DNA from 4 places in the Streptomyces sp. NBC_01707 genome. Region 4 is predicted to be linked to each of the others. Evidence: riboswitches for the same ligand, from Rfam matches in the RefSeq annotation. Region 4 holds a riboswitch; each other region holds the start of a gene.

Region 1 (3,370 bases), 6.1 Mb from region 4:
GGCGTACCGGCTCACCGGGATCAAGCGTTGCTGCCGTTGTTCCCGGTCGGCGGACGAGCCTGATCGAACCGGACGGGTCGCTGCGAGCGCGCCCGTCCGGCCGAAGAGGACACCGCGCCGGTCACAGCGGCAACAGGTCGGGGCGCTTCGCCTCGACGTGGTCACCGGAGGACTCGCCGCGCAGCCGCCGCCCGATCCAGGGCACCAGATATTCGCGGGCCCAGTGGATGTCGTCGCGCCGTACCTCGAGCGTGCCGCGCTGTGCCTGCGGCGGCCACTCCTGGTCGGGGTCGGCCGGCACATCGAGGCCGAGGACCTGGGCGGCGCGCAGCGCGACCCGGGTGTGTCCCTCGGCCGACAGGTGGAGCCGGTCGTCGTCCCAGGCGCGCCTGTCCTGCACGGACCGCAGCGACCACAGGTCGAGGACCGGGCAGTCGTAGCGGTCGGCGATGGACCGCACATGGGCGGTGTAGGTGGCGATCTTGCCGCGCAGATGGCGCAGTACGGGAACGCCGCGGGTGTCGAAGCCGGTCGTGACCATGACGGTGCCGACCGACCGTGTCAGGTCGGCGACCGCGCGCTCGAACCGCTCGGCCACGTCGTCGGGGTCGGTGCCGGGCCGGATGATGTCATTGCCGCCCGCGCAGAAGCTCACCAGGTCGGGGGCGAGCTGCTTGGCGCGCGGCACCTGTTCCTCGACTATCTGGTCGAGGAGGCGTCCGCGTACGGCGAGATTGGCGTAACGGAAGTTCCCGTGAGCCGAACCGGCGGAACCGGTGTTCGTCGCCGCGTCGGGGTCGGGGAGCTGGTCCGCGAGGAGTACGGCGAAACGGTCCGCCCAGCCGACGAAGGTTCCGTCCGGGCCGGGGTCACCGACCCCCTCGGTGAAGCTGTCGCCAATCGCTGCGTACGACCCGATGGCGCCATGCCGGTTGTTGACGCCACGTTGATTTTTTCTCGAATCGTCTGCCACAAGGGCACATCCTGCACTGCCGAATGTGACCTACGCGACCGTAATAAGGGGTTGACGGGAGGTGAGATAGACCACCCGGTCAGGTTTTGGTAAAGAGGGAATAAGCGAAGGGGCGGTGCGCCGCCGCGCACCGCCCCTTCAACAAGCCGTTCGGATCAGGCCTGATCGGATCAGATCAGACGGAGATTCCGTGCGACGCCAGGAAGGCGACAGGGTCGATGTCCGAGCCGTACGCGGGACCGGTGCGGACCTCGAAGTGGAGGTGCGGGCCGGTGACGTTGCCGGTGGCACCGGAGAGGCCGATCTGCTGGCCGGTCGAGAGGGTCTGACCCACCGAGACGGAGAGCGCGGACAGGTGGCCGTACTGCGAGTAGTGGCCGTCGGCGTGCTTGACGACGACCTCGTTGCCGTACGCGCCACCCCAGCCGGCAGTGACGACGGTGCCGGAGGTGATCGCCTTCACGCTGGTGCCGGTGGAGACCGGGAAGTCGATGCCGGTGTGGCTGCCACTGGACCAGTTGGCACCGGAGGCACGGTAGTTGGTGGTGTGCTTGCCCGGAACCGGGGCGACGTAGCCGGAGCTGCTGCTCTGGGCGGGCGCGGGCTTGGTGACCGCCGGAGCCTTCGACGGAGCCGGGGCGGCCGGCGTGGTGCCGGTGGCCGCGGCAGGGCCGCCGAGGGTCAGCTTCATGCCCGGGTGGATCAGGCTCGGGTTGCCGCCGATGACCTCACGGTTGTCCTGGTACAGCTTCTCCCAGCCACCCTCGACCTTGTTGTCGGAGGCGATCTTCGACAGGTAGTCGCCGGCGACGACGGAGTACGTCCGGGTCTCGGACTGCTTCTTCGCGACCGGGGCGGCCGGAGCGGCGGCGGAGTGCGCGGCGGGGGCGGCCTGCTCCGCGGCGTGGGCACCGGTGGCACCGAGCAGCGGGAGGGCGATGACGGCCCCGCCGGCGCCGACGGCGGCAACGCCACGAGCGATGGTGCTGGACTTCGGACGACGGTGCTTACCCGATATGGGCATGAAGAATTTCCTCTCCGGCGCCTACGAGGTGAGCTGTCGGGTTCGGGCTGGAGATGCCCGGTCGCATGAGGTGCGACTTCACCCCGAGCCGGCCGGATTTCTCCGGTCGGCGGCTTACCTGGTTCCCCCGCTCCTGCCACACGATGAGTGGATGCGAATTCCGGTCGGCGGCAGGATTAGGCGGTCCGTCCGGATTGACGGTGACCGTAAACGAGTGAGGACGAGCAGAACAAGCCATCGGTTGCGTGCCGGAATCCGCGCCAGGAAATCGGCGCGGAATTCCGGTCACACTCCGTGGATTAAGGATCTTGGCTTTCCGCGCGGTGCACGGAATCCCCGCCCCCCGCACCAGCACACACCGTCACAGATATGATCCCGCTCACGAAAGGCCCCTCATCTACCGCTGAATCAGGGCATGTTCGACTAAATGCCTCAATACGGACATGTCATGAACATCATCCGCGGCGGAGCCTCAGCACCTTCGCGTCCAGATCCCCCCGCAGGCCGGTGTGCAGCCCCTGATGCAGCAGCACGGAACCGTGGTGGACGGCCCCGGTGTCCGAACAGGTGTAGGTCGCCGTGGGGTCGAGCCCACGCAGCCGCAGGACCGGCGGCAGCTCCCCGTACCTCTGTGTCTCCAGCCACATGAGCACGACGGTCTCGTCACCGCGTGTGTACTGCACGGCGCCGAGCCCGCCACGCGGCGCACGCAGCCGGTACAGCGCACCGTGCTGCACCACCGGGCGGATCTCCTTGTACAGGTCCACCCAGCCCCGGGCCTCGGCCAGCTCCTCGTCGCTCCACTCGGTGAGGTCTCCGCCGACCCCGAGCACCCCGGCCATCGCGCTCACGAACCGGAAGCGCAGCGAGCTCACCCTGCCGTTGAGCTGGACATTCGGACTGTCGGTCACCCAGGCGGCCATCACTCGAGCCGGATGGATCTGCCCGAAGCCCTCCTGGATGGCGAGCCGGTCCAGCGGGTCGGTGTTGTCGGAGGTCCACACCTGGTCGGTACGGGCGAGGATGCCCAGATCGATCCTGCCACCGCCGCCCGAGCAGGACTCGAAAGCGACACCGGGGTGAGCCGCCCGCAGCCGGTCGATCAGCGCGTACAGCGCATCCACATGCTCGATCCAGAGCTTCTGCGGATACTCCTCGCCCGGCCACCCCGCATCGGTGAAGCAGCGGTTGAAGTCCCATTTCACATAGTCGATCGGGGCGCTGGAAAGCAGTGAGTCGAGCTGTTCCCACAGATGGTTCCGCACATCGGTCCGGGCCAGATTGAGCACCAGCTGATGACGGAACTCCGTCCGGGTCCGGCCGGGAAAGTGCTGCACCCAGTCAGGGTGCGCGCGATACAGGTCACTGTCGGC
Region 2 (3,370 bases), 5.2 Mb from region 4:
GCGACACAGGCGCCGGCGTGCCGGCGGGTGACCACGAAACCCTCGGACTCCAGGGTGCGCAGCGCTTCCCGTACCGGGACCCGGGAGACCCCGTAACGGCGTGCGAGCAGTTCCTCGGTGAGTCTGCTGCCGCGTTCGAAGACACCGGAGACGATGTCGTCACGGATTGCCGTGCATACCGAATGCGCCGGAATGCGCATGTCCGAACCTCCGCCTTAATCCCCGCGAAACGCGGCCGATCGACGCCTGTTCTGTGACTCTATTGCAATGCGGCTGCATTTCCGACGCCGGGTCGAAATCCATGAATATCTTTTGGTCCGAAGACGGTTCGGCGAGCGTCTCCGGCGGGGGCCGGTGCGGGTACGCCGAAGGCCCCGGCGGGAAGCCGGGGCCTTCGGCGGTGCCGCGTCGGTCAGACGGTGACGCCGTGGGCGCGCAGGTACGCGACGGGGTCCATGTCGGAGCCGTACGACGGCGTGGTCCGGGCCTCGAAGTGGAGGTGCGGTCCGGTGGAGTTGCCGGTCGAGCCGGAGAAACCGATCCGCTGGCCCGCGCCGACGCTCTGGCCGACCGACACACCGATCGACGACAGATGGCCGTACTGGGTGTACGTGCCGTCCGTCATCCGGAGCACGATGTTGTTGCCGTACGCGCCGCCCCAGCCGGCCTCGACGACCGTGCCGGCGCCGACGGCGACGACGGAGCTGCCGGAGGCGGCATGGAAGTCGATGCCCGAGTGGCGGCCGGAGGACCAGAGGGAGCCACTGGACTTGTAGCCGGTGGTGACGTACGAACCGGCGACCGGGAGCTGGAAGGCACCGAGGCGGGTGCGCTCGGCGGAACGGGCGGCGCGCGCCTTCATCTCACGGGCCGCCTTCGCGCGGGCTTCGGCCTTGGCCTTGGCTGCGGCCTTGGCGTTCGCTTCGGCCTTCGCCTTGGCATCGGCCTTCGCCTTCGCGGCAGCCTTCACCTTGGCGGCGACCTCGGCCTGGTGCTTCTGCACGTCGGCCTGGGTGGCCACCTGCTCGGCGAGGGTGCCCTCGATGGCGATGACCTGGTTCAGGCCGGTCTCGCTGACGGAGGGGGCTTCGGTGCCGGCGGCGAGCGCCGGAGAGGCCAGCCCACCGATGACGCCGGTGGTGGCCAGAGCTGCGATGCCGGTTACCTGCGCGCTCTTGCGCGTCAGACGGTTCGGGGCACGGTGCTTCCCGGTGGGGCGGGTGAACGCCATGAGGTGGCTGGTCCTTTCCTTCCTTCTCGCCTACCGGGTTAGCTGACGGGTTCGGAGCAGGAAGGTCTCCTACGGATCCGCGGGCCCCTGAAGAGGCGCGCAGGCATCCGATTCACCCCAGGGACTGCGTGGGTCCCCGGCTCCCCAGGCTCGCGCCTGACGGGGACTCGGCGATAGCTGCCCGGCGCCGCGGATGCGGCATACGGGTGACGGACAGCGCTGCCGACGCTAAGCGGGGGGACTTTCATTCACCAAACGGACAGGGCGCTTTGTAGCACATCCCACAGGGCACACAGGCAGTTATCGGGCAATACGGACAAAGGGGAAGACCCCGGCGAGAATCGGCTCGCGGGGTCTCCCTCTGTCTCGCTATGGGCTATCCGATTCGTCAGCCGGTGACGACCGACACCTCACCGATGCCCAGCGCCCGGACCGGCTCCTCGATCTGCGCGGCGTCGCCGACGAGGATCGTGACCAGACGGTCCACCGGGAAGGCGCTGACCACCGCCGCGGTCGCCTCGACCGTGCCGGTCTCGGCGAGACGGGCGTACAGCTGCGCCTGGTAGTCGTCCGGGAGATGCTGCTCGACCTGGTCGGCGAGCGTGCCCGCGACCGAGGCCGCCGTCTCGAACTTCAGCGGGGCGACACCCACGAGGTTCTGCACCGCCGTCTCGCGCTCGGCGTCGGTCAGGCCCTCGGCCGCCAGCGTCCGGAGGACCGTCCACAGGTCGCCGAGCGCCGGTCCGGTGGACTCCGTGTCCACCGAACCGCTGATGGCCAGCATCGCGGCGCCCGTCGCCCCGGAGGCGGAGTCCGGCGCCGACGACCGCAGGACCTGCGCGAAGGCCCGCACGCCGTACGTGTAGCCCTTCTCCTCACGCAGCACCCGGTCCAGCCGGGAGGTGAGCGTGCCGCCCAGGCAGTACGTGCCGAGGACCTGGGCCGGCCACACGCTGTCGTGCCGGTCGGCGCCGATCCGGCCGATCAGCAGCTGGGTCTGCACGGCTCCGGGACGGTCGACGATGACCACCCGGCCGGTGTCGTCGGCGGTGATCGGCGGGGCCGGCCGGTGCTCGGCACTGTTCCCGGACCAGTCGCCCACGGTGTCGGCGAGCAACGCCTCCAGATCGATGCCCGTGAGGTCACCGACGACCACGGCGGTCGCGGTGGACGGGCGCACATGCGCCTCGTAGAAGCTGCGGACGGCCGCGGAGTCGATCCGCTCCACCGTCTCCTCGGTGCCCTGGCGCGGGCGCGACATCCGCGCGGTGGCCGGGAAGAGCTCCTTGGAGAGCTGCTTTGCGGCGCGGCGGGCGGGGTTGGCCTGCTCGTGCGGGATCTCGTCGAGCCGGTTGCGTACCAGCCGCTCGATCTCGCTGTCGGAGAACGCGGGTGCCCGCAGCGCCTCGGCGACCAGACCGAGCGCCTTGGCCAGCCGGGAGACCGGGACCTCGAGGGAGACCCGGACGCCGGGGTGGTCGGCGTGCGCGTCGAGAGTGGCCCCGCAGCGCTCCAGCTCGGCTGCGAACTCCTCCGCGGAGTGCTTGTCGGTGCCTTCGGACAGCGCCCGCGCCATGATCGTGGCCACACCGTCGAGGCCCTCGGGTTCGGCGTCCAGCGGGGCGACGAGGTAGATCTCGACCGCGATGACCTGCTGGCCGGGGCGGTGGCAGCGCAGCACCGTGAGCCCGTTGGGCAGGGCGCCGCGCTCGGGGGCGGGGAAGGCCCAGGGCCTGGCCGTGCCCGGGGCCGGCTGCGGGTGGTACTCCATCGATACTCCAGTCGCGGCAGCGTCGGTCACTTGTCCGCCCCTTCGTGCGCGTCGGTGTCGGCGTCCGTCTCGTCGGCGGCCGCCCCGTCGGTGGACTCGGCCGGCTCGACCGGCTCGTAGACGAGTACCGCCCGGTTGTCGGGGTGAAGCTGGGCCCTGGCAGCCGCCTGGACCTCCTCCGCGGTGACGTCGAGCACCCGCTGGACGGCGGTCAGGGCGAGCTGCGGGTCGCCGAACAGCACGGCGAACCGGCACAGTTCGTCGGCGCGGCCCGCGACCGTACCGAGCCGGTCCAGCCACTCGCGCTCCAACTGGGCCTGGGCGCGCTCCATTTCCTCTGGTGTCGGACCCTCGGCCGCGAACCGGGC
Region 3 (3,370 bases), 430 kb from region 4:
CGGCCCTGGTACACCGTGATCCCGCTGAACTCCTCGGCGTCGAGGATCCCCGTGCTGCGGGTGACGTCCTTGTCGATGGGGAAGCCGAGGAAGTTGCTGAGCGGCTGCTTGGTCCTGGTGCGCAGCCAGTACGACCGACTGTCCGGGGAGGTCGTGTTGGCGAAGATCTTGCCGTCCGGGCCGGCGGTGTCCCAGGCCATGCCCATTTCGATCATGTGCACGTCGACGCCCGACTGGGCGAGACGCAGAGCGGCGACGGATCCGCCGTACCCGGTGCCGATCACGAGGGCCGGGACATGGGCCCCGGAGTCGATCGGAGCGGCTGCGGAGCCGGCCCCGGCCTGAGCCGGGGTGCTGTGACCCGCGAGGGCCACGGCGCCTAAAATAGAACCAGTTCCTGTGAGGAATCTTCGACGGGAAACGCCCTTGGGGCCTTCATCATGCATGGTAGAGTCACTCATGTGACACGCCTCACTCTCGACAGAGTGAAACTGGTTCTACTGCCGTTTGCGTGGCAAGTCACTACATACCCTTGAGTAACTTGCGCCCGACCGGGGCACGCCATGCATCAGCGCACAGTCGGCCCGCCCCGGCCACCAGTTCGCGATCGCCCCGCCGACGAAGCATCGCGGGACGACCTGCAGACGATCTTCGACACCACGGACCGTCTTGAGCAAGCAGACCGGGTCCCGCCCCGGAGGCGCCTCCCGGGATCACCACGACGACACCGGAGTTTCGGTCGTAACCGGGCCATGCCCCCGATCGGGCAGAGAACGGGAACGGGTGGCGAGGCCCTGTCGGACCCTCGCCACCCGTCACACCTCGACCGGCATCAACACGACCGGGTGTCAGTACGCCCCGAACACGTTGTCGATCGAACCGTACTTGGCCGCGGCGTAGTTGCACGCAGCCGTGATGTTGGCGACCGGGTCGTAGATGTCCATCGACGTACCGGACACGTGGTAGGCCTTGAACGTGGGGTCGATGACCTGCAGGAGCCCCTTGGACGGCGTGCCCTTGGCGGCGTTCGAGTCCCAGTTGTTGATGGCCTTGGGGTTGCCCGACGACTCGCGGATGATGTTGCGGTGGATACCGTCGTAGCTGCCGGGGATGCCGTGCTGCGCCATGACGGCCAGCGACTCCTTGATCCAGCCGTCGAGGTCGTTCGTGTACGTCACGGTCCCGGCGGGGGCAGGAGTGGAAGGGCTCGCGGCCGGCTTGGTCTCGGCAGGCGCCGCGGCCTTGGCGCCGATGGTCAGCTTCATGCCCGGGTGGATCACGGCGGGGTCGGCTCCGATGACCTCGCGATTGTCCTGGTACAGCTGCTGCCAGCCGCCACTCACCGCGTGCCCGACGGCGATCTTGTAAAGCGTGTCACCGGCTATCACGGAATAGACGGAGGGCGTGGCCTTCGCGGCGGCAATTCCCTTGGCAGGGGCCGCAGCGGGCGCCACGGTCTTTGCGACGGTGGCGACGGACTGCACCGGCGCTGCCGAAGCAGTGGTCGCACCGATCACAGGAAGTGCGAGAGCGGCTCCGCCCGCGGTCACGGTGATGAAACCGCGAGTCAGCGAACCGGACTTACGACGACGGTGGTTACCCGTTGCGGGCATGGCGCATTCCTCTCCGTCGCCTACGAGGTGAGCTGTCGGGTTCAGGCTGGAGTTGCCTGGCCGTATGGGAATACGACTTCACCCCTAGCCGTTCCAGAAACCGGATCGGCTGCTTACCTGGGTCCCCCGCTCCTGCCGTACGTGAGTGGTCGGATTACCGGATGGCGGCAGGATTAGGCGTTCCATCCGGATTGACGGTGACCGTAAGCGAGAAACTCCGACCTGAACAAGCCCCCACTTTTCGATCACAATTCATTTACAAGATCGAGTCGGGGAATTATCCGCACTCCACACCCGCCCGCGAAGCCAAATTTCTTGGCGTGGCAGGGAACCGAGCGGTACGCCGTCGCATCCGCGGGCCCGGAAAGTGACTCTCGCCACTAGGCCCGAAAAGGGCGATTTGCCCGGCAGGCAGAGCTCGAGTCGTGCGAGTCATGCATTCATCAGCAAAGGCCGCCATTCCCCTCGATTGCCAAAATTCCGACATTTAAGACATCGGTGGGCGGGTGAGGGGCCTTCGACTCGTCGGGAAAGCCGTCCTCCGCGTGAGGTGAGAGCGGATGCCGCAGCGCGCGTGACGTGCTCCGCCAGCCGCGGCGCACCAGTGGTCGCCCACCGGCCCGGGCGCGCAGGCGCAGGCAGAACGGCGGTCCCGGCGGGCGCAGAACGGCGGTCCCGGCGGGCGCAGAACGGCGGTCCCGGCGGGCGCAGAACGGCGGTCCCGGCGGGCGCAGGAGGTGCCGTACGCCGTCGGCGCGGCCGCCACAGTGCGCAGAGATGCCCGCCGACCTCCCGGGACCGTCCGGCAGCACGAGGGAAGTCGTGGCGATGGAGAGCCCGCGGCGCTGATCACCGTGCCGCTCTCGCCGCGCGATCGTCGCCCGGCCACCGCCTTGCCGCGTACCGGCCGTCCGGACGGTACGCGGCATGATCGCCATCGCTCAGCCGGCGGCCGAGACGGTCGGGCCGGATGAACCCGACGTAGCCTCCGAAGGCTGCCGGATAGATCTTCTCCAGCCTCTCGGCGATGCGGGCGCGCCCCGCACGCGCCCTCTCTTCGCCCTCTTCAAACGAGTACCCCTCGGACCCGTCCGGTTCGGGGAGGATTCAGGAATCGGTCACACGGCAGGCCGAAGCAATGCGGCGAGCCCATTGCTCATCCTTGCGGAACAGCCGTTGACGACAGTCAAATCCTCGGCTGCTCATGCGAATCCGGCCTCGTCCTGAGCGTCGGAACCAGTGGTGCGCACGCCTCCTCCGGAGAAATGGGGCAACGCCCCGCTCGTCGCCTTACGTTGATACTGCGATCGCTGGAAGAGGAGAAGGGGCAACGGAGTCGAGGGCGAACATTCCATCGCTCCATTCCTGCCACCCACAATCCTGCCCAACTCGACCGATTCATCGCACGAAACGTCATGTCGAGTCGTCCCCCGCACGTCGGTATGAGCTCGCGTGCACCCATCGACATCTGATGTGTCACCACCTTGCGCGGCCCTCGCAATCGAATCGGCCCGGCAAGAATTACGTTGCGCATCAGGCGCCTCGTGACGGAGTCGGGACACGTTCCATTCCGAATCGATTGAATCAGCCGATGTCACCTGAACTCTGATCAGATGCCCTCCAGATCCACCATGTTCGATGCAAACAGAAAGCCGTACCGGTTGCGGACAGGAGTACGACTCCGACCCCACCGCCAACCCTTGGCCCCCCGGCCCGGTTGCCCCCAGATCCGAACGACGTACCCCTTCCGCCGAGGA
Region 4 (3,370 bases):
CAAGCTGCTCGCCGAGCGGATCGTCTTCCTCGGCACTCCGGTCGACGACACCGCCGCCACCGACCTGATCGCGCAGTTCATGTACCTGGAACACGCGGCACCCGACCGGCCCATCTCCCTCTACATCAACTCCCCCGGCGGATCGTTCGACGCCATGGCGGCGATCTACGACACGATGGAGTACCTCACCTGCGAGGTGGAGACCTTCTGCCTCGGACAGGCCGGTTCCAGCGCGGCCCTGCTGCTCGCCGCGGGCGCCCCCGGCCGGCGGCACGCCCTCCCCGGTGCCAGGGTCGTCGTGCAGCAGCCCGCGCTTCCCGAGGCGCTGCAGGGCCAGCCGTCCGATCTGGAGATCGAGGCACGGGAACTGATCCGCATCCGTGAGCAGCTCACCCGCCTGCTGGCCCGTCACACCGGGCGAACTGCCGAGCGGATCGCCGCGGACATCGAGCGCGATCTCATCCTCGACGCCCCGGGCGCCAAGGCGTACGGCCTGGTGGACCACGTTCTGGAGAACCGCAAGAAGTCGCTCCCGCCGAACGCCGCGAGGTGAACACCCGATGCAGCCACCGGAGTTCCCGCCGCTGCCCGCACTGACGCGCGCCGAGGCCGAGTTCATCGACTGTTATCTGGAAGTGCTCGACCAGTTGGGGCGGATCAACCCCGCACACGGCAGCGACACCTACGGCGCGCTGCGCGCCGCGCAGGCACTCGCCTCGCGGGCCGTCGCCCTGCGGAACGCACTCGCGTCGATGCACGAGCGCGGTGAAGCGCAGATCCACGCCGCCACCTTGGCGCGAGCGCTCCGCGTGTTGGACGGGGAACGACGGGCCCGACGGGTCACCGTGCCCCCTGCCCAGACGAGTTGATCAACTCCCTTCCGCGACACGCCCGGCGGCCTGATCAAAATTCCTCGCTCGTTCGGCGTAGGAGGTCCCCCGCGCGAGGGATTGTTCAACTTGCGCCCCCGGAGTGGCCGGTGAACGGAGTCTGCCATTCCGCCGCTGGTACGGGACCGGTCGGGGAGACCGGCCGGGTTCACGGTGCGACTGTACCCACCCGTACGGGTCAATCACGACGAAACTTCCATATCGCAGTGAATCCTAGGAAATCCGGCACTCGGTGAGTCAAGATCCGTGGGACGACAAGCCCCCGCCACCGCGGCGGGGCGGTTCGGGCGGACGCCGAGTCCTGCCGCCGCCCGGATGCCTGGTCGACAGAGGTGGATCGGCAGGAGTGGAGGACCCGAGCACAACGGGTCGACCGGACATCCGGTCGACCCTCGGGGTGAAGCCGCCGAGTGCGGCCGGGCAACTTCGCCAGCCCGAACCCGACAGGTCATCCTTCACAGGCGGCTGACGAAGGGTTGCGCATGACTGCGCAGGTTCATGTCCCGTCTCTGCTCACCCGGGCCGGCACCGCCACGGTTCTGACGCTCGCCGCCGTCGGCGGCTCCGTGATCGCCCCCGGCGCTGTGGTCGAAGCCCAGGCCGCGGCTCATTCCACGAAGGCGCTCAACATCGCCGCGTCGAAGAAGGGATCGCCGTACCGGTACGGGGCCACAGGCCCCCACCGCTTCGACTGTTCGGGTCTGACGATGTACGTGTTCAAAAGGGTGGGCAAGAAGCTCCCCCGCACGGCCCAGCAGCAGTACAACAAGACCCGGCACATCTCGGCCTCGCAGCGACGCCGTGGCGATCTGGTCTTCTTCCACTGGGGGCGCGGCGTCTACCACGTAGGGATCTACGCCGGTAGGGGCAGAATCTGGCACTCGCCGAAGACCGGTTCCGTGGTGCGGCTGGAGAAGATCTGGACGCGGAGTGTCTGGTACGGACGGGTCCGCTGACCTCCGCGTCCTCCGCCTTTCAGGTGGCCGGTCACCTCCGTCGGCCCGGGGCAGCAGGGTGCCGGTGGCCAGCACCGTCCCCGGCGCGGTGCGCGCTGCGCGCCGCAGCCGCCCTCGGCGCAGCACGCGTCCTGATCCGGTCACGGAAGGCCCACCGGCCCGCCCCGCGTCGGAGCCCCGTCCGTGGTGCGGCGCGGCGCCGCGTGCAGAGCGCTGATCCCGAGGTGGAGGACGTACACCCCGCCGCGGAGTGGAGAACACTCCGGCCGAGGCGGGGGGGGTGACATCCGCCATTGGTGTGCGGGTACCGGTCCAGGGCCGACCTGCGCCCCGGTCGATGCGGGGATCGGCACGGCGGTGGTGCCTGAGACGGTCGCCGCGATGGCGCCGACGCACCCGTCCACGCGACGGGGAAACCGCGCCTGTCCGGCGGACCATCGCTGTGGCGCACCTCGGCGAGTGGGCCGGCCGCGACGCTGTGCGCACTGCCGCGCGACGGCTTCGGGAGGGCCGCTCAGTGACCATGCACGGCGACGGCCGACGACGCCATCGCTACCGCCACCGGCGACGCGACGTCCGGGCCGGGCCGGGCATGAGTCAGGGTCTGCGAGGACGGTGGTCAGGTCTGGACGGGGAACGTCCAGGGGAGCTCGATCCAGACGGTCTTGCCCCCTTCGGCGGTCGGCGTGACCGTGAGCCGTCCCCCGCACTCCTTGGCCAGGCAGCGAATGATCACCATGCCGCGCCCGTTGTCCTGCCGCACGGCAGCGGGCAGTCGCTGGGGCCAGCGGGGGTGACTGTCCGTCACCCCGAGATGCAGCTGTTCCTCCCGCTCCAGCCGCAGGTCCACCGTGAAGGTGGGCGACTGGCCGAAGGTGTGCTGGACGGCGTTGGTGGTGAGCTCGGAGACGATGAGCCGGATGGTGTCGGCAGTCTCCGTGTCATCGGGGAGACCCCAGTCGGCGAGCACTTCCGCCACGTATCTCCGGGCCGAGGAGACCGAGAGCGGCTCGCTCGGCAGAGTGACACGTGCTTCTTGATGGTCTGCCATGGCGAGCCGTCCTTTTCCCGCCCGGACCGACCCGCGATCGACCCGGGATGCGCTTCGCGCCAGACTGCCACTGATCCGGCCCTCCGTGACGGCGATCCACCAAGATATGCATATATCTGTCGCTCGAAGCGGTGAACTATGGCCCGGAATAACGCACATGGGCGGCAAGATGGCCCCTCGGCACGAGAGGGAGGGAGGCCGCGCATGCAGCACGGTCCCACGGTGCGCCGCCGCAAGCTCGGGGAGGAGCTGCGGAGTCTGCGCCACACGTCCGGACTGACGAGTCGTGACGCTGCACAGCTGCTCGGCTGGCATCAGTCGAAGGTGAGCCGGATCGAGACCGGTACCAGCGGTGTGAAACCGGCCGATGTGAGCCGACTGCTGGATGCCTACGGTCTGGACGACCCGCAGTTGCGGACGCTACTCGAGACGCTCGCGGGCTCGGCGGGCGGCGGCGGAACCGGCTGGTGGCA

What was found. A riboswitch is a leader RNA that binds a small molecule or an ion and turns the genes downstream of it on or off. The one in region 4 is predicted to bind cyclic di-AMP.
Positions count from the first base shown of each region.
Region 1: another riboswitch for cyclic di-AMP. It lies ahead of OG963_RS09360 (LysM peptidoglycan-binding domain-containing M23 family metallopeptidase); the one in region 4 lies ahead of OG963_RS36755 (C40 family peptidase).
Region 2: another riboswitch for cyclic di-AMP. It lies ahead of OG963_RS13255 (M23 family metallopeptidase); the one in region 4 lies ahead of OG963_RS36755 (C40 family peptidase).
Region 3: another riboswitch for cyclic di-AMP. It lies ahead of OG963_RS38595 (transglycosylase SLT domain-containing protein); the one in region 4 lies ahead of OG963_RS36755 (C40 family peptidase).

Region 1 covers NZ_CP109190.1:2,048,915-2,052,284, forward strand. The annotation lists gene OG963_RS09350 (STM4011 family radical SAM protein) at 1-63, shown strand, start outside; gene OG963_RS09355 (SGNH/GDSL hydrolase family protein) at 122-973, opposite strand; gene OG963_RS09360 (LysM peptidoglycan-binding domain-containing M23 family metallopeptidase) at 1,149-1,997, opposite strand; cyclic di-AMP (ydaO/yuaA leader) riboswitch at 2,001-2,157, opposite strand; gene OG963_RS09365 (alpha-galactosidase) at 2,453-3,370, opposite strand, start outside.
Region 2 covers NZ_CP109190.1:2,970,694-2,974,063, forward strand. The annotation lists gene OG963_RS13250 (GntR family transcriptional regulator) at 1-200, opposite strand, end outside; gene OG963_RS13255 (M23 family metallopeptidase) at 413-1,231, opposite strand; cyclic di-AMP (ydaO/yuaA leader) riboswitch at 1,244-1,414, opposite strand; gene OG963_RS13260 (pitrilysin family protein) at 1,620-3,002, opposite strand; gene OG963_RS13265 (pitrilysin family protein) at 3,029-3,370, opposite strand, start outside.
Region 3 covers NZ_CP109190.1:8,625,502-8,628,871, reverse strand. The annotation lists gene OG963_RS38600 (GMC oxidoreductase) at 1-461, opposite strand, end outside; gene OG963_RS38595 (transglycosylase SLT domain-containing protein) at 849-1,613, opposite strand; cyclic di-AMP (ydaO/yuaA leader) riboswitch at 1,618-1,803, opposite strand.
Region 4 covers NZ_CP109190.1:8,195,779-8,199,148, reverse strand. The annotation lists gene OG963_RS36765 (ATP-dependent Clp protease proteolytic subunit) at 1-553, shown strand, start outside; gene OG963_RS36760 (hypothetical protein) at 561-869, shown strand; cyclic di-AMP (ydaO/yuaA leader) riboswitch at 1,173-1,369, shown strand; gene OG963_RS36755 (C40 family peptidase) at 1,373-1,846, shown strand; gene OG963_RS36750 (ATP-binding protein) at 2,466-2,897, opposite strand; gene OG963_RS36745 (helix-turn-helix transcriptional regulator) at 3,102-3,370, shown strand, end outside.